DNA from 3 places in the Mesobacillus sp. S13 genome. Region 1 is predicted to be linked to each of the others. Evidence: predicted binding sites of a transcription regulator. Region 1 holds the regulator's gene; each other region holds the start of a gene.
What was found. The regulator LexA, encoded in region 1, represses DNA repair genes until DNA is damaged. The targets are predictions, from matches to a motif close to CGAACATATGTTCG.

Region 1 (4,021 bases):
AACATAATATACATCCTTTCTATAGGTACTAGCTACATTCTTAATATTATAGCGAGAGCAATCATTATACAACAAATTGTGCCTGAAAGAGACAGAAATGGCCGTATTGTTATATATTTTGACACAATATCGCAAATGATATGTAAAATGCATGGCTCTTCAATTTAAAAAAACAGATGCTAAGGTACGCTTTTACAGATTGAAGACATCGCATTCTCTATCCTACTTAGTCTAATTTCCATTAAATCAGTAGATGAAACGAGCAGGTAACGCCCTTTTTTCATTTTTTCTATTGTAATAAGAAAATAAGCAAAATAAAAATGGAATACATTCGGCATGTATTCCAAATCTGCATATATTTAATGAAGCTTGTTCTTCGCTTTTTCGTCTTTAAGTTTTTCAGGTGTAACATCATTGCCTTCTGGATCCACTATGGTAACACCTTTAAGTGTATTAAGCATAGAAGACCGGAAAGACTGTAAATATTCTGCTCGAAGCTTCGTTTGTTCTTTTGCTTCTTCTTCTGTCAACTTAGATGATTTTGCTTTCCTTGCCAGTTCATTGATTCTAGCAATTTTATCACTTGATAGCATTGTAAAGCTCCTTTGTAAAAAATTACGTCAAATGTCATCTTACTAAAATTATTGAGATTTTACAAGAATAGAGCTTTTATTCGTCTGCTTCTATGTACTCAAGATATCTTCGGTTTACTGTTGCTTTGGATACATTATATCCGAATCCCCTTAGAGTAGCAGCGATCTCCGCAAAGGTCAGCCCATTATTGCGCAGCCTGACTATTTCCTCAATCGGCATCTCTTTTCGTTCCCGTCCCGAATGATCACCCTGGTTCTTTAGATTGCGCTGGGGTTTGTATCCGTGTTCAATCGCCCGCTTCATGCCCCTCTTGATTTTAATGTTATGGATTTTCCTTTGATACTCTTCGACCATACTGACAATTTGGAGCACCATGGAATCTGATTCTGAAAGTTGCAGCTCCCCACTATGCGAGACACTATATAATTTCACATTTTCTTTAAGGATACAATGTAGGATCGCAACTTTTGCATTTCCTCTTCCAAGTCTCGTTTCATCCTGGATCAGCAGTGCCCCTATATTTTTATCCTTAATCAATTCCAGCAGCTCAAGCATCCCTTCTCTTTCAAGATCATAACCGCTGGCCTGTTCTTTAATGATACTGGCTACTTCAAAGCCATAACTGCCTGCCAGTCGAAGCAGCTCTTCTTCCTGCCTGGCAAGAGAAGTTTCCTGTGTTTCCTTCGTTGTACTTACACGGCAATAAATGATTGCTTTCATGTTGTCACCTTATTCTGTTCCAATCTACTTTCCTGCTCCGGCAATCTGAGTAGGTTCAATCTGTTCAGCCACAACAGGGATTACCAGCTCGTCACCCGGATAGACCATTTCACCGACAATTCCATTTTCTTTTTCTACCCAGCTTACAAATTCATTTTCAGATAAATTGTGTTCGTTGGCAAATGATTCAGCAATCTTCCATAATGTTTGTCCTTCTTCTATAGTAACAGTTATGTAAGCCTCTTCGTTATTTAATTGAGCTTTAGCCACGAATGTGAAGACTAAGCTGACAGCAAGCAAGATCATTCCATATGAATAGTTTTCCCATAGTTTTTTCATTTCGACACCTCTTAACGAATGTATGTTCGGTTTATTGATTTCATTATAAATCGAACGTTTGTTTTGTGTCAACTCAAAAATTCGAACTTATGTTTGTATCTGTGGAAAAGACATGGTATAATTAGGACAAGAAAAATATACGAGGTGCGTGAATATGACAAAGTTATCTAAGCGGCAACAAGATATATTTGAATTCATAAAAGGCGAAGTCAAGAAAAAAGGGTATCCGCCATCCGTACGTGAAATAGGCGAAGCAGTTGGACTTGCCTCTAGCTCCACTGTCCATGGACACCTTGCCAGACTTGAGAGCAAAGGCTTGATTCGACGCGATCCTACTAAGCCGCGTGCAATAGAAATTCTCGAAATAGAAGATGATGCACGTATTCCAAAGTATAATGTCGTTAATGTTCCTGTTGTTGGTAAAGTAACAGCGGGTATGCCGATTACCGCCATTGAAAATGTTGAAGAGTACTTCCCTCTCCCAGATCGCCTTGTTCCGCATGATGAGCAGGTTTTCATGCTTGAAATCATGGGTGACAGTATGATCGAAGCGGGAATCCTTGATGGGGACTATGTGATTGTCAAGCAGCAAAAGACTGCTAATAATGGAGATATTGTAGTAGCGATGACAGAGGACGATGAAGCAACAGTAAAGCGCTTCTTTAAGGAAAAGGATTATTTCAGGCTGCAGCCGGAAAACCCAACTATGGATCCAATTATCCTTCGTAATGTATCCATTCTTGGTAAGGTTATCGGTGTCTACCGCCATATGCATTAAAAAAGCAAGCGTCTTCGCTTGCTTTTTTCATTATCTATGAACCTTTTAAGCTGCTAATTTATTAAACTAGCACATTTATAAAAAAACTAGGTACAAACCCTAACAACTTGTCCCTCTCCACATAAGATATTGTGTAAGTATCTTTCATGTTGGAAAGGAGTTGAGTTTCTGATGGGATACAATCGTAATGACAATGATGTTGCAGGTGTATTTTACCCTAACCGTGACAGGGACAGAGTCAGGGCAACTGTTGATTTTGATGACCTTTGCCGTGCTGTGCGCCGTTGTTTGATCGAGGATTTAGTAGCTGGTGCTCGGGATGACCGGGATGACGATCGTGACCGCCGCCACAGGAAGTGCGGTTGCAGAAACTAGCATAAAAAATCCCGAAAGGATTCTTCCTTTCGGGATTTTTCTATCTCCAGTGTATCTGTTGAACAGGCAATACACCTTTTAATTCTTCTATGTGTGCAGTTTTTTGATTTTGTGTGATCCAAATATGCACGGTACCGCTGTCTTGATTCGTTCTGATCAACCTTCCCATCCCTTGTCTTAGGCGAAGGAGCATATATGGAAGATCTACCTCTTGAGCGGGATTTTGTGCATGCTTTCTTTTCGCCTGGAAGACCGGGTCATGAGGCGGGAATGGCAAGGAAGAAATGATAACCTGAATCAATGACTCTCCTGGCACATCCAGTCCTTCCCAAAGATTGTAGGAACATAAAACGGTCACAGTGTCAGTCTGGAATTCCTTTACCGTTTCACTGATTTCACGGTCACCCTCAAACAAAATAGGGAAGCTCCACTTTTGTTTTTCAGTCCAAGCCCGGAATCGTTCCATTTCCTGCATAGTAGAGAATAAGATAAGCGAGCTGCCATTACTGCTTCTTAGGTCATCCCCTATCTTTTCCCACTTCTTCATTTCATCGTCCTCAACATGTGCGACCAGTTCCATTTGGTCTTCGTAATCAAATGGGGACGCTACAGTAAATGAGGAGTATTTCTCGATTCCCAGGCTATTCGCGATATAGCTGAAATCTCCAGCCTGTGACAGGGTTGCAGAAGAAAACACGAACGGGATGTTTTGAGAAAATACTTCTTTTTTCAATATATCCTCAACCAGTCGTGGCATGATAACGAGTGAAGTTTGCACTTCATTTTCTTCAAGCCAGAAAATACCTTCGTCATTCTTCAAGAAAATTGAAAGACCATATGCGAAAAACTCAAGATATTCTTCCATGATTTTTAAATGGTACTCATCAATCAGGAACATTTCTGCATCAAAAACTAATTGGTCCATTAAATCGCTAACCTTTTTCTCCAGAGTTTCTGCGGCTCTCCTGATACTTGAGAGCATTGGAACTTCTTTTCGATTTGAACCTTCTACCGCAGATGAATTCTCAACTAAAAGGTCAAACCATGCATCATGCAGCTCCAAGATATCTTCTATTAAATAAAGAGACTCCTCTCGGACGTCCTGGTGCATATACCCCGTCAGGACAGTGGTCAAGGTTTGTGAGTTGAATCTGTATGTTAATCCCTTTTGCGCTGCGAATTCAAGCAAATGGCCCTCATCAAAAATCACCGTAC
Region 2 (4,021 bases), 1.5 Mb from region 1:
TCAATGATGCCCTTCAGCAATTTATGGTCTATATGGTCAAGACCCAGGGTGTCAACCTGCATCAGTTCCAAAGCTTCCTGGGCAAGAGTTTCCTCTACAGCACCATTTCCGCGCACCTGAGCAAAGTCGCGCACTCTCTTCAAGAGGCGGTTTGCAATCCTCGGTGTGCCTCGGGACCTTCTCGCCAGCTCCTGAGCGGCAGGCCAGTCAATGTCGGTTTCCAAAAGCTCAGCCGTTCTGACGACAATATCAGTTAGCTGTTTCTCATTATAGTATTCCAAACGACTCAGAACTCCAAACCTGTCTCTTAATGGAGCTGACAGCGAACCAGCACGAGTAGTTGCACCAACAAGCGTGAACGGCGGAAGGTCAAGCCGGACTGACCGGGCACTTGGCCCTTTACCGATGACAATATCAAGGCAGAAGTCTTCCATAGCAGGATAGAGTACTTCCTCGATCGTTCTTGGGAGCCTATGAATTTCATCTATGAACAGGACATCGCCCGGTTCCAATGCCGTTAAGATGGCTGCCAGGTCACCAGGCCTCTCTATGGCCGGTCCTGAAGTCGTCCTAAGGTTGACGCCCATTTCATTGGCGATGATGGCTGCCAGTGTCGTCTTGCCCAGACCAGGAGGTCCGTAGAGCAACACATGATCCAACGTTTCCCGCCTCATTTTGGCGGCTTCAATGAATACCTCAAGATTTGCTTTCACTTTATCCTGGCCAATATATTGCCTGAGTGTCTGCGGACGCAGGCTCTGCTCAAATGAAACATCCTGGTCGCCCGCTTCACTGGAGATGATTCGTTCTTCCATCAGTTTCTCACCCTTCTAATAAGCTGATTGACCGACTTAATCGTATCAGTCTATTTTAACTCAGCATTATCGTAATAGCTTCTGTAATGCTTTCTTGATATATTGATCCGTCGTCAATGTTTCCTTCTTTAACTCAGGAGTGATTTTGCGTATTTCCTTTTCAGAGTAACCAAGTGCCTTGAGTGCCAACACCGCCTCATCAAATTCGGTAGACTGGCTTATGGTTGCTGCTACCTCGTCCGCATTGAACAGATTAGGGAAATAGTCTGGAACAAGGTCATGCAGTTTTCCCTTCAAATCAAGGATCATTTGCCTGGCAGTCTTCTTGCCTACACCAGGGAATTTGACCAGGAACGTTTCGTCTTCATTTTCGATTGCCTGAACCACTTGACCGGGTTCTCCTGACGCCAGGATGGCCAAGGCCCCTTTCGGACCGATTCCCGAAACATTCAGCAGCCTTGTGAAAAGTGCCTTTTCTTCTCGATTCTTAAATCCATAAAGAGCGATGAGATCTTCACGGACATAATGATATGTATAAATACAAATCTCTTTCCCTGCTTCTTTTGTAAAGACAAATGGGTTTGGTGTCATAATCTGGTATCCAATCCCGCTGTTTTCAATCACTATATATTCAGGACCGACGAAATCGACGGTACCTTTTATGAATTCATACAATACTCTCGCCCCTCTGCTTTGCTGTAACTCATTTTAACATACTCCTTTTATAGGTATGAATAAAAATATGCGAAAAGGCGAACGTATGTACATTTTTTTTAGAAAGCTGACCTTTCTGAAAACCTCTAGAAACACAAATAAGAGCCAGTCAGCCCGGCTCTTCACTGTTTTCAATCACTGTATAGGGTTTAAAAGTCTCCAATACCTCTTCATAACACTGCTTATTGCGGATTGGTATACCCTTTTTCAATTGATCTCGTTTTATACTTTCAAGTCTGCCAAGGTCAATCTGAAAGAAAGATTGAATAATATTCGAACCTTCAGGTCTCCCATTAAAGATTGTAAGGACCCCTTCATCCGATAAACCGAAATAACCATTTGCCTTCAATAGCGGCGAAATATCATCATATTCCTGCCTGAACACCGCCTTATTGGCTTCCATGTCGACTAGCTGCCATTCGTCATATTTGGCCCAGAAGTCCTCCATGGACCAAATGGTTTCCACAATCCGTTCCTCACTCATTTCACCATCCAGATAGACTCTTTGCAAAATGATGGTGACTTTTAGAGGTTCGCTTTCCTCGACTGATTCTTCAGGCTTCTCAGCAAAAACCGGCTCTGTCTGAAGTACTAAACTGTATCCCGATAGACTGATTAGGAGAATAACAGCTGAGCTTAATACTTTTAATAATTTGATTGAAGCCATTGCTGTCCACCTCTCTTATTTGCTAAAATTTGTTCTTTTTCACTAATAGTGTAGCCAAAATAAACTTATTTATCCTTTAAATAAATACATGAAAATAGAAGGCAAGAGGTTACTCTGCCTTCTATTTTGATTAAGGATTGAAGTTGATGCTTTCCCTTGGATTTCCATTTCGCCGGTCATAGTCTATATTCCTTGATCTGCTGAAGGTACCTTCATCCTCAATGACACGGAGCACCCTGCCTTCCGTATATGGAAGGACAGCCTTTTTGATTTTCTTGTCTGTCTGTTTTTTCTGTGACTTGTCCTTATAGCTGACTGTTATTTCTACTTCCCTGCCGAATAAAACAGATCTTACCTTGTCGACATTCTCGACCGATTCAGCTGCAATCCCGACTTTCCGGGCCATTTCGTTATCTTGTTCGTTGTTCGAATAGATCCTTGCCTTGCCGCTGCCTCTATGCTCGCTCAAATGTCCATGGTAATTCAAATCGCCGCGGCTGTATTTATTATCCCTCTGAAAAAAGTTATGGTCATGATCTGAACGCGGGATAGTTGGATTTGGAGGGTTGCCGTTTTCATCTCTGGACTGCAGCATCGCCCGTTTCCGATTCTCTCCGGCTAGACCCTCCTTACCAAAATTGTGGTCAAAAATTTCCGTGATTCCACCTTCCCGGTCATCCATCACGTCTATTTCATTTCCTTTTTCATTCGAGTAATAGCCAAGTGGCTGCCCACGGTCGGCATTCCTGTCCTGGATAGCGGCATCATTATTTTCATTACAAGCCGCCAGCCCGATCGTAAGAAGGGAAGCTATAGGTAAGAACAACATCCTGTTCAATCAAAAAACCCCCATCCTAGCTATAATGAGCACTTTACATGCTCATTATTAGAGTGCGGATGGGGACAGATTTTCATTCTGACAGATACGTCCAAAATCTAACCTAAAAACCAAGTCTTGCTTTCACATCCTCCTGGAATTGTGTCCTTTGCTGAAACTGGCTGACAGTCATTTCCACGATTGGTGCCAGGCTATACGGATTTAAATGATTTCGATCTCTCACTAAGCGGTTCCACTCCCTTAAAATATCAGCAGGGTACAGAAGCCCGAAGAGGAAAGCCTCAGAATCCAGCCATTTGTTCAAATGTTTTATTTTTACCAGTGATTCAAACTGCCAATCCAAAAAAGGCAGAATCCGATTGGCATACTGCAGCATATCATATGCTCTTGACCCAGAGCTGATTAAATCAAAATCAATGATCATCAGCTTTCCTGCCTTTGAGCGCAAAAAATTGTGATGGGCCACATCCCCGTGGAGGATGGCAGGAGACTCTGTCTCAAGCTCTTTTTTCAAGTCCGCAAAATTCCTCAGGGATAAATCCGCCCATTCCAGCAGTTTTTCGGTAATGCCCTTATTTATATAGCCACTAACGATTGGAAGGTTTTTCGTGAATTCAGTCTTTCGATGCAACCACTTTCTCGCTAAATCCGTTTTCGGAAGCATTCCTGCATAAGAGGGGTGGAGAACCGTGGTATAGTCATGGAATCTATTCAGCAATTCAACTCCTTCAGCCCTGTCTGATGGCATTCCATAATTGAAAGGCTTCTCATGATGCTCAATAAATTCTATACATCCATAGAATGATCCTTCAAAATGAAGAGGATCTTTATCTTGATTATAAAACCGGTAAGATTGATCAAAACCAGATTTTCTTAAAGATGAAGCGAATGCTTCTTGAATCTTTAATTTTCGAATGTCTTTATACCCTTTTAAAATAAACCGCTGCTTACTTGTTTCAACGAGATAAACATTCCCGCGCAATTGGG
Region 3 (4,021 bases), 1.2 Mb from region 1:
ACCCTTTTCTTCATAAGGACATTTGCATCAGCAGCAATCCTGGTTTTTGTTTTTACCGCGTTGCTGAGGACGTCAGAAACATTTGCTACGTATGTCACCGCGATACCTGGGATGGAGAAGATCGTCGAGCTTGTCCGCTATGATAAAGGGCTGACTGCAGCCGTTGAAAATGATTTCGCGCAGAAAATCGGTGTATCTGATGAACATGACGGCCTTAAGGTCACATTAGATTCGGTCATTGTTGATGAGCAGATGATGGTGATGTTTTATAAGATTCATTCTTCAGGCGGGCACAAGAAAATTTCGGTTGAGAACTTGAAATTGACCGACAGTGACGGAAATAACATCGAAGAAACCGTGTCTTCTTTTGGCGGATGGATAGATAATTCACAGAATAACGAGCAGCTGCTTCAGGCAACATATGAGTTTTATGGGAATAACCTTCCGGAAAATTTGAAACTCAGTATTGAGCTCGCTGAAGGAGAAGCAGAAGATGGCCAGCCTCTGGCTAAGCTTGATGACACGTGGGTACTTCCATTTTCGATTGATAAAGAAGCATTCAAGAATAAAAAAGAAGTGTTTGAGTTAAACAAGACAGTCGAGTTCGAAGGCCAGAAAATCACTATTGAAAAAGTGTCCATTTACCCTACGAGAATTGGGGTAACGGCCCATTTTGATGAACAGAACACCAAGCATGTTTTTGGCTTTGAGGATTTGAGGCTTGTGGATGAAACAGGAGAAGAATGGGCTGCGACCAACAATGGAACCATCATCAGCCATTCGGAGAAGAACACGAAAGAGTTTTACCTGCAGAGCAATTATTTTAAAAAACCTAAGGAGCTTTATCTTCGCTTCAATTCCGTGCGGGCACTTGATAAAAAGGAGCTTGATATTATTGTTGATCCCGATAAACTGGAAATCGTGAAGGCTCCAAGTGATGGTCGATTGCTTAAAGTCAGCAGGGAAGAAGATCAGTTGATGCTTACCTTCCAAAGGAATTCAAAGGAAGGACATACCAATATTTCTTTTGAACAGGCAGTCGATTCGAATGGAGATGAAATTGGTGACGGATCTGCTTCTTTCAGGTTGAGCACGAATGAACTGCCGGTTGATATTTTAATCCCATACTTCGGTGAAGGAGCAGCACTGGGCCCGATTACCTTAAAGCTGAATGACTATCCCGCAACAATCAAAGGCGAAGCAAATATCAAGATAAAATAATCAAAGGCTGTCCTGTTTGCAGGGCAGCCTTTGCCATTCCGGGAATTTTTTTACGTCGCTAAAAATTCATATACCGCATCATTGATGATGTCATGCAAATCCGTCTCAGGTTCCTCATTTTTCTGTTCCACAATCTTTATGTAAATTTCATTGAATTCCGCCTCGCCAAACGGCAGTGAACCTTCATGACGGTACTGGACGAAGCATTTCTGGACCATTTTACGAATGAGTTCTTTATCCATCTAAACAGCACCTCTCGATCTGATTATACTCGGAACCTCGCTCTGGAAACACCCTTCCGTAAAAATCTCCATTCCTGGCATCACTCACCATTTACACCTTAATTAAGTCAGTCACCCGGAAAATTACCATTGAAACCGAACACATATTCGCTTAATATAATGGGTATAATGAAACGGAACAGATGTTCTTATTTTGGTGGATGCCCTGCGGAAAGGAGAGAAAACATGGTCGATTACAGCGAAATGCCGCAAAATAAAATTTTATGTGTGGATATGAAGAGCTTCTATGCGAGTTGTTCTGCCGTGATGCTTGGCCTCGACCCTCTTGACTGCTATCTGGCTGTCGTCGGGAATCTTGATCGCCCGGGAAGCGTCGTCCTCGCAGCCTCACCGCGTTTGAAAAAAGAATTTGGCATCAAGACTGGATCACGGAAATTTGAAATTCCTGATGATCCGCGAATTGTTGTCGTTGATCCGCAGATGTCCACCTACCTGCGAATCTCCACAGAAATCTCCCGTGTATTCAATCGCTATGTTCCAAAGGAAGCGATCCATACCTACAGTGTCGACGAAAGCTTCATAAAGGTAGACGGAGCTTCGAAGCTTTGGGGAGACGCAGCCTCAATCGCAAAAAAAATCAAAGATGATATTGAGCGCGAGTTCCAGCTTCCCTGTGCCATAGGGATTGGGCCGAACATGCTGATGTCGAAGCTCTGTCTTGACCTTGATGCAAAGAAGAAGGGCATTGCTGAATGGACTTATGACGATGTCCAGACAAAGCTGTGGAACGTCTCACCCCTCAGGGAGATGTGGGGAATTGGCCGCCGCGTCGAAAAAACACTGAACAGCATGGGGATTTTCACAGTCGGCCAGCTGGCCCGCTATGATCTTGAAAAATTGGAGAAAAAGTTCGGCATCATGGGCAACCAGCTGTACTGGCATGCATGGGGGATCGATTTTTCGGATATCGGCGCGCCAATCATGGAAGGGCAGGTAAGCTTCGGGAAAAGCCAGATTCTGCTTCGCGACTATAAGGAAGAAGAGGAAATCAAGCATGTCATCCTCGAAATGTGCGAGGAGGTCGCTCGCAGGGCAAGGAGCCATGGGAAAGCAGGCCGGACGATCAGCTTCGGGGTTGGCTACAGCCAGGATGAATTCGGCGGAGGGTTCCATCGCTCAAGAACAATTGTGGAGCCGACAAATATCACAATGGATTTATATCGTGTCTGCCTCGAGCTTTTTGCCGAGAACTATGCAGGAAAAACGGTGCGGAGCATTTCCATTGCACTCGGGAATCTCGTCACCGACAGCGAATTCCAATTGAATCTTTTTGAAAAAAACGGCTGGAAAAAGAAAGAGCTTGGCTACGCAATGGACCGGATCCGCAGCCGTTACGGCTCGACAGCGCTCCTAAGGGCAGTGTCCTATACAGCAGCCGGAACAGCAAGGCATCGCGCCGCACTCGTTGGCGGGCATAAGGGTTGATAAAAGGAGGAGGAGAGCAAGATGATTCGCGACCGCGGAAGAATTAAATGGACATCAATGATGCTACCTGAACATGTCAAGATGCTGCGTGACTGGTCACAGGAGGACGAATATGAAAAGGAAAAGCAGCTGGATGAACAGCAGCTGGAGCAATTGAATGATACGATCCTCGAAGCAATGGAGTATAACCGTCCGCTCAGCATCACCTATTACAGGCAAAGAAAATATGAATTGGTGATCGGAAAAATCCATTATTGGAATGAACTTGGGCAGAAGCTCCATATCGTGGACCGATTCGAAGAAATCCATCAGATCGGGATTTCCAGCATTGCCGATGTCAGGCTTGCGGAAGAATGGTAGTCAAATCATCAAGCAACTCCACGGGCCCTCTTATAAGAGTGGTTCGGTGAAATGAATCCCCATAAAAAAGAGCAATGGATGAACCATTGCCCTCACATGAATTATTCCGTTTCATCAGCTTGCGGAGCACGGACTGCTGATTCGAATTTCCCTTTATGGGAAGCATCGCAGAACGGCATGTTCTTGCTCATGCCACAGCGGCAAAGCGAGAAAGCAGGCTTTGTCTCATACTTATTGCCGGCACCATCCAGCAATTCAACATCACCAGTAATCCTTAAGGAACCATTATCATTGACTTTAATCGTTACTTTTGACAAAAAAAGCACCCCTTTTCACATTGTCAGAATTATCTTTGATAGTAAGAGTTAAACGGAAAAAAAGCAAGACATTTCGGCAAAGGGTTCTGAAACGTAAAAATTTCCTCACTATGATAAAATGAAGCATCGAAAGGGGATGGCGAGCATGAAGTTGAAAATCACCGAAGCAGCATCGAACAAATTGAGCGAAAAAATGTCAGGTGAAGGGTATGTAAAATTGAAATACGATATAGATGGCTGCGGCTGTGCAGTAAATGGGGTAGCTGCCCTCTGGTTTGAAAGCGAAAAAAATGTGGAAGAACATCAAATAGAAACGGGCGGAATTCCGATTTACATTGAAAAAGCCAAAGAGGTCTTTTTTGATGAGGAAATGACGCTGGATTATAAGGCGAGCAA

Region 2: the regulator LexA is predicted to act here: its motif matches at 1,569-1,582, upstream of ruvA (Holliday junction branch migration protein RuvA).
Region 3: the regulator LexA is predicted to act here: its motif matches at 1,600-1,613, upstream of LGO15_RS16270 (Y-family DNA polymerase).

What each region holds. Positions count from the first base shown of each region.
Region 1 covers NZ_CP084622.1:1,961,653-1,965,673, reverse strand. Annotated here, with positions in the region: gene tkt (transketolase) at 1-5, opposite strand, end outside; gene LGO15_RS09830 (DUF896 domain-containing protein) at 360-593, opposite strand; gene LGO15_RS09825 (YneB family resolvase-like protein) at 670-1,314, opposite strand; gene LGO15_RS09820 (cell division suppressor protein YneA) at 1,339-1,653, opposite strand; gene lexA (transcriptional repressor LexA) at 1,808-2,431, shown strand; gene LGO15_RS09810 (hypothetical protein) at 2,603-2,806, shown strand; gene LGO15_RS09805 (ATP-dependent DNA helicase) at 2,847-4,021, opposite strand, start outside.
Region 2 covers NZ_CP084622.1:3,428,470-3,432,490, forward strand. Annotated here, with positions in the region: gene ruvB (Holliday junction branch migration DNA helicase RuvB) at 1-815, opposite strand, end outside; gene ruvA (Holliday junction branch migration protein RuvA) at 882-1,490, opposite strand; gene LGO15_RS17605 (intercompartmental signaling factor BofC) at 1,639-2,196, opposite strand; gene LGO15_RS17610 (YhcN/YlaJ family sporulation lipoprotein) at 2,327-3,025, opposite strand; gene LGO15_RS17615 (aminoglycoside phosphotransferase family protein) at 3,138-4,021, opposite strand, start outside.
Region 3 covers NZ_CP084622.1:3,167,303-3,171,323, reverse strand. Annotated here, with positions in the region: gene LGO15_RS16280 (DUF4179 domain-containing protein) at 1-1,221, shown strand, start outside; gene LGO15_RS16275 (YqzH family protein) at 1,272-1,463, opposite strand; gene LGO15_RS16270 (Y-family DNA polymerase) at 1,689-2,948, shown strand; gene LGO15_RS16265 (YolD-like family protein) at 2,970-3,308, shown strand; gene LGO15_RS16260 (CDGSH iron-sulfur domain-containing protein) at 3,410-3,625, opposite strand; gene LGO15_RS16255 (iron-sulfur cluster biosynthesis family protein) at 3,771-4,021, shown strand, end outside.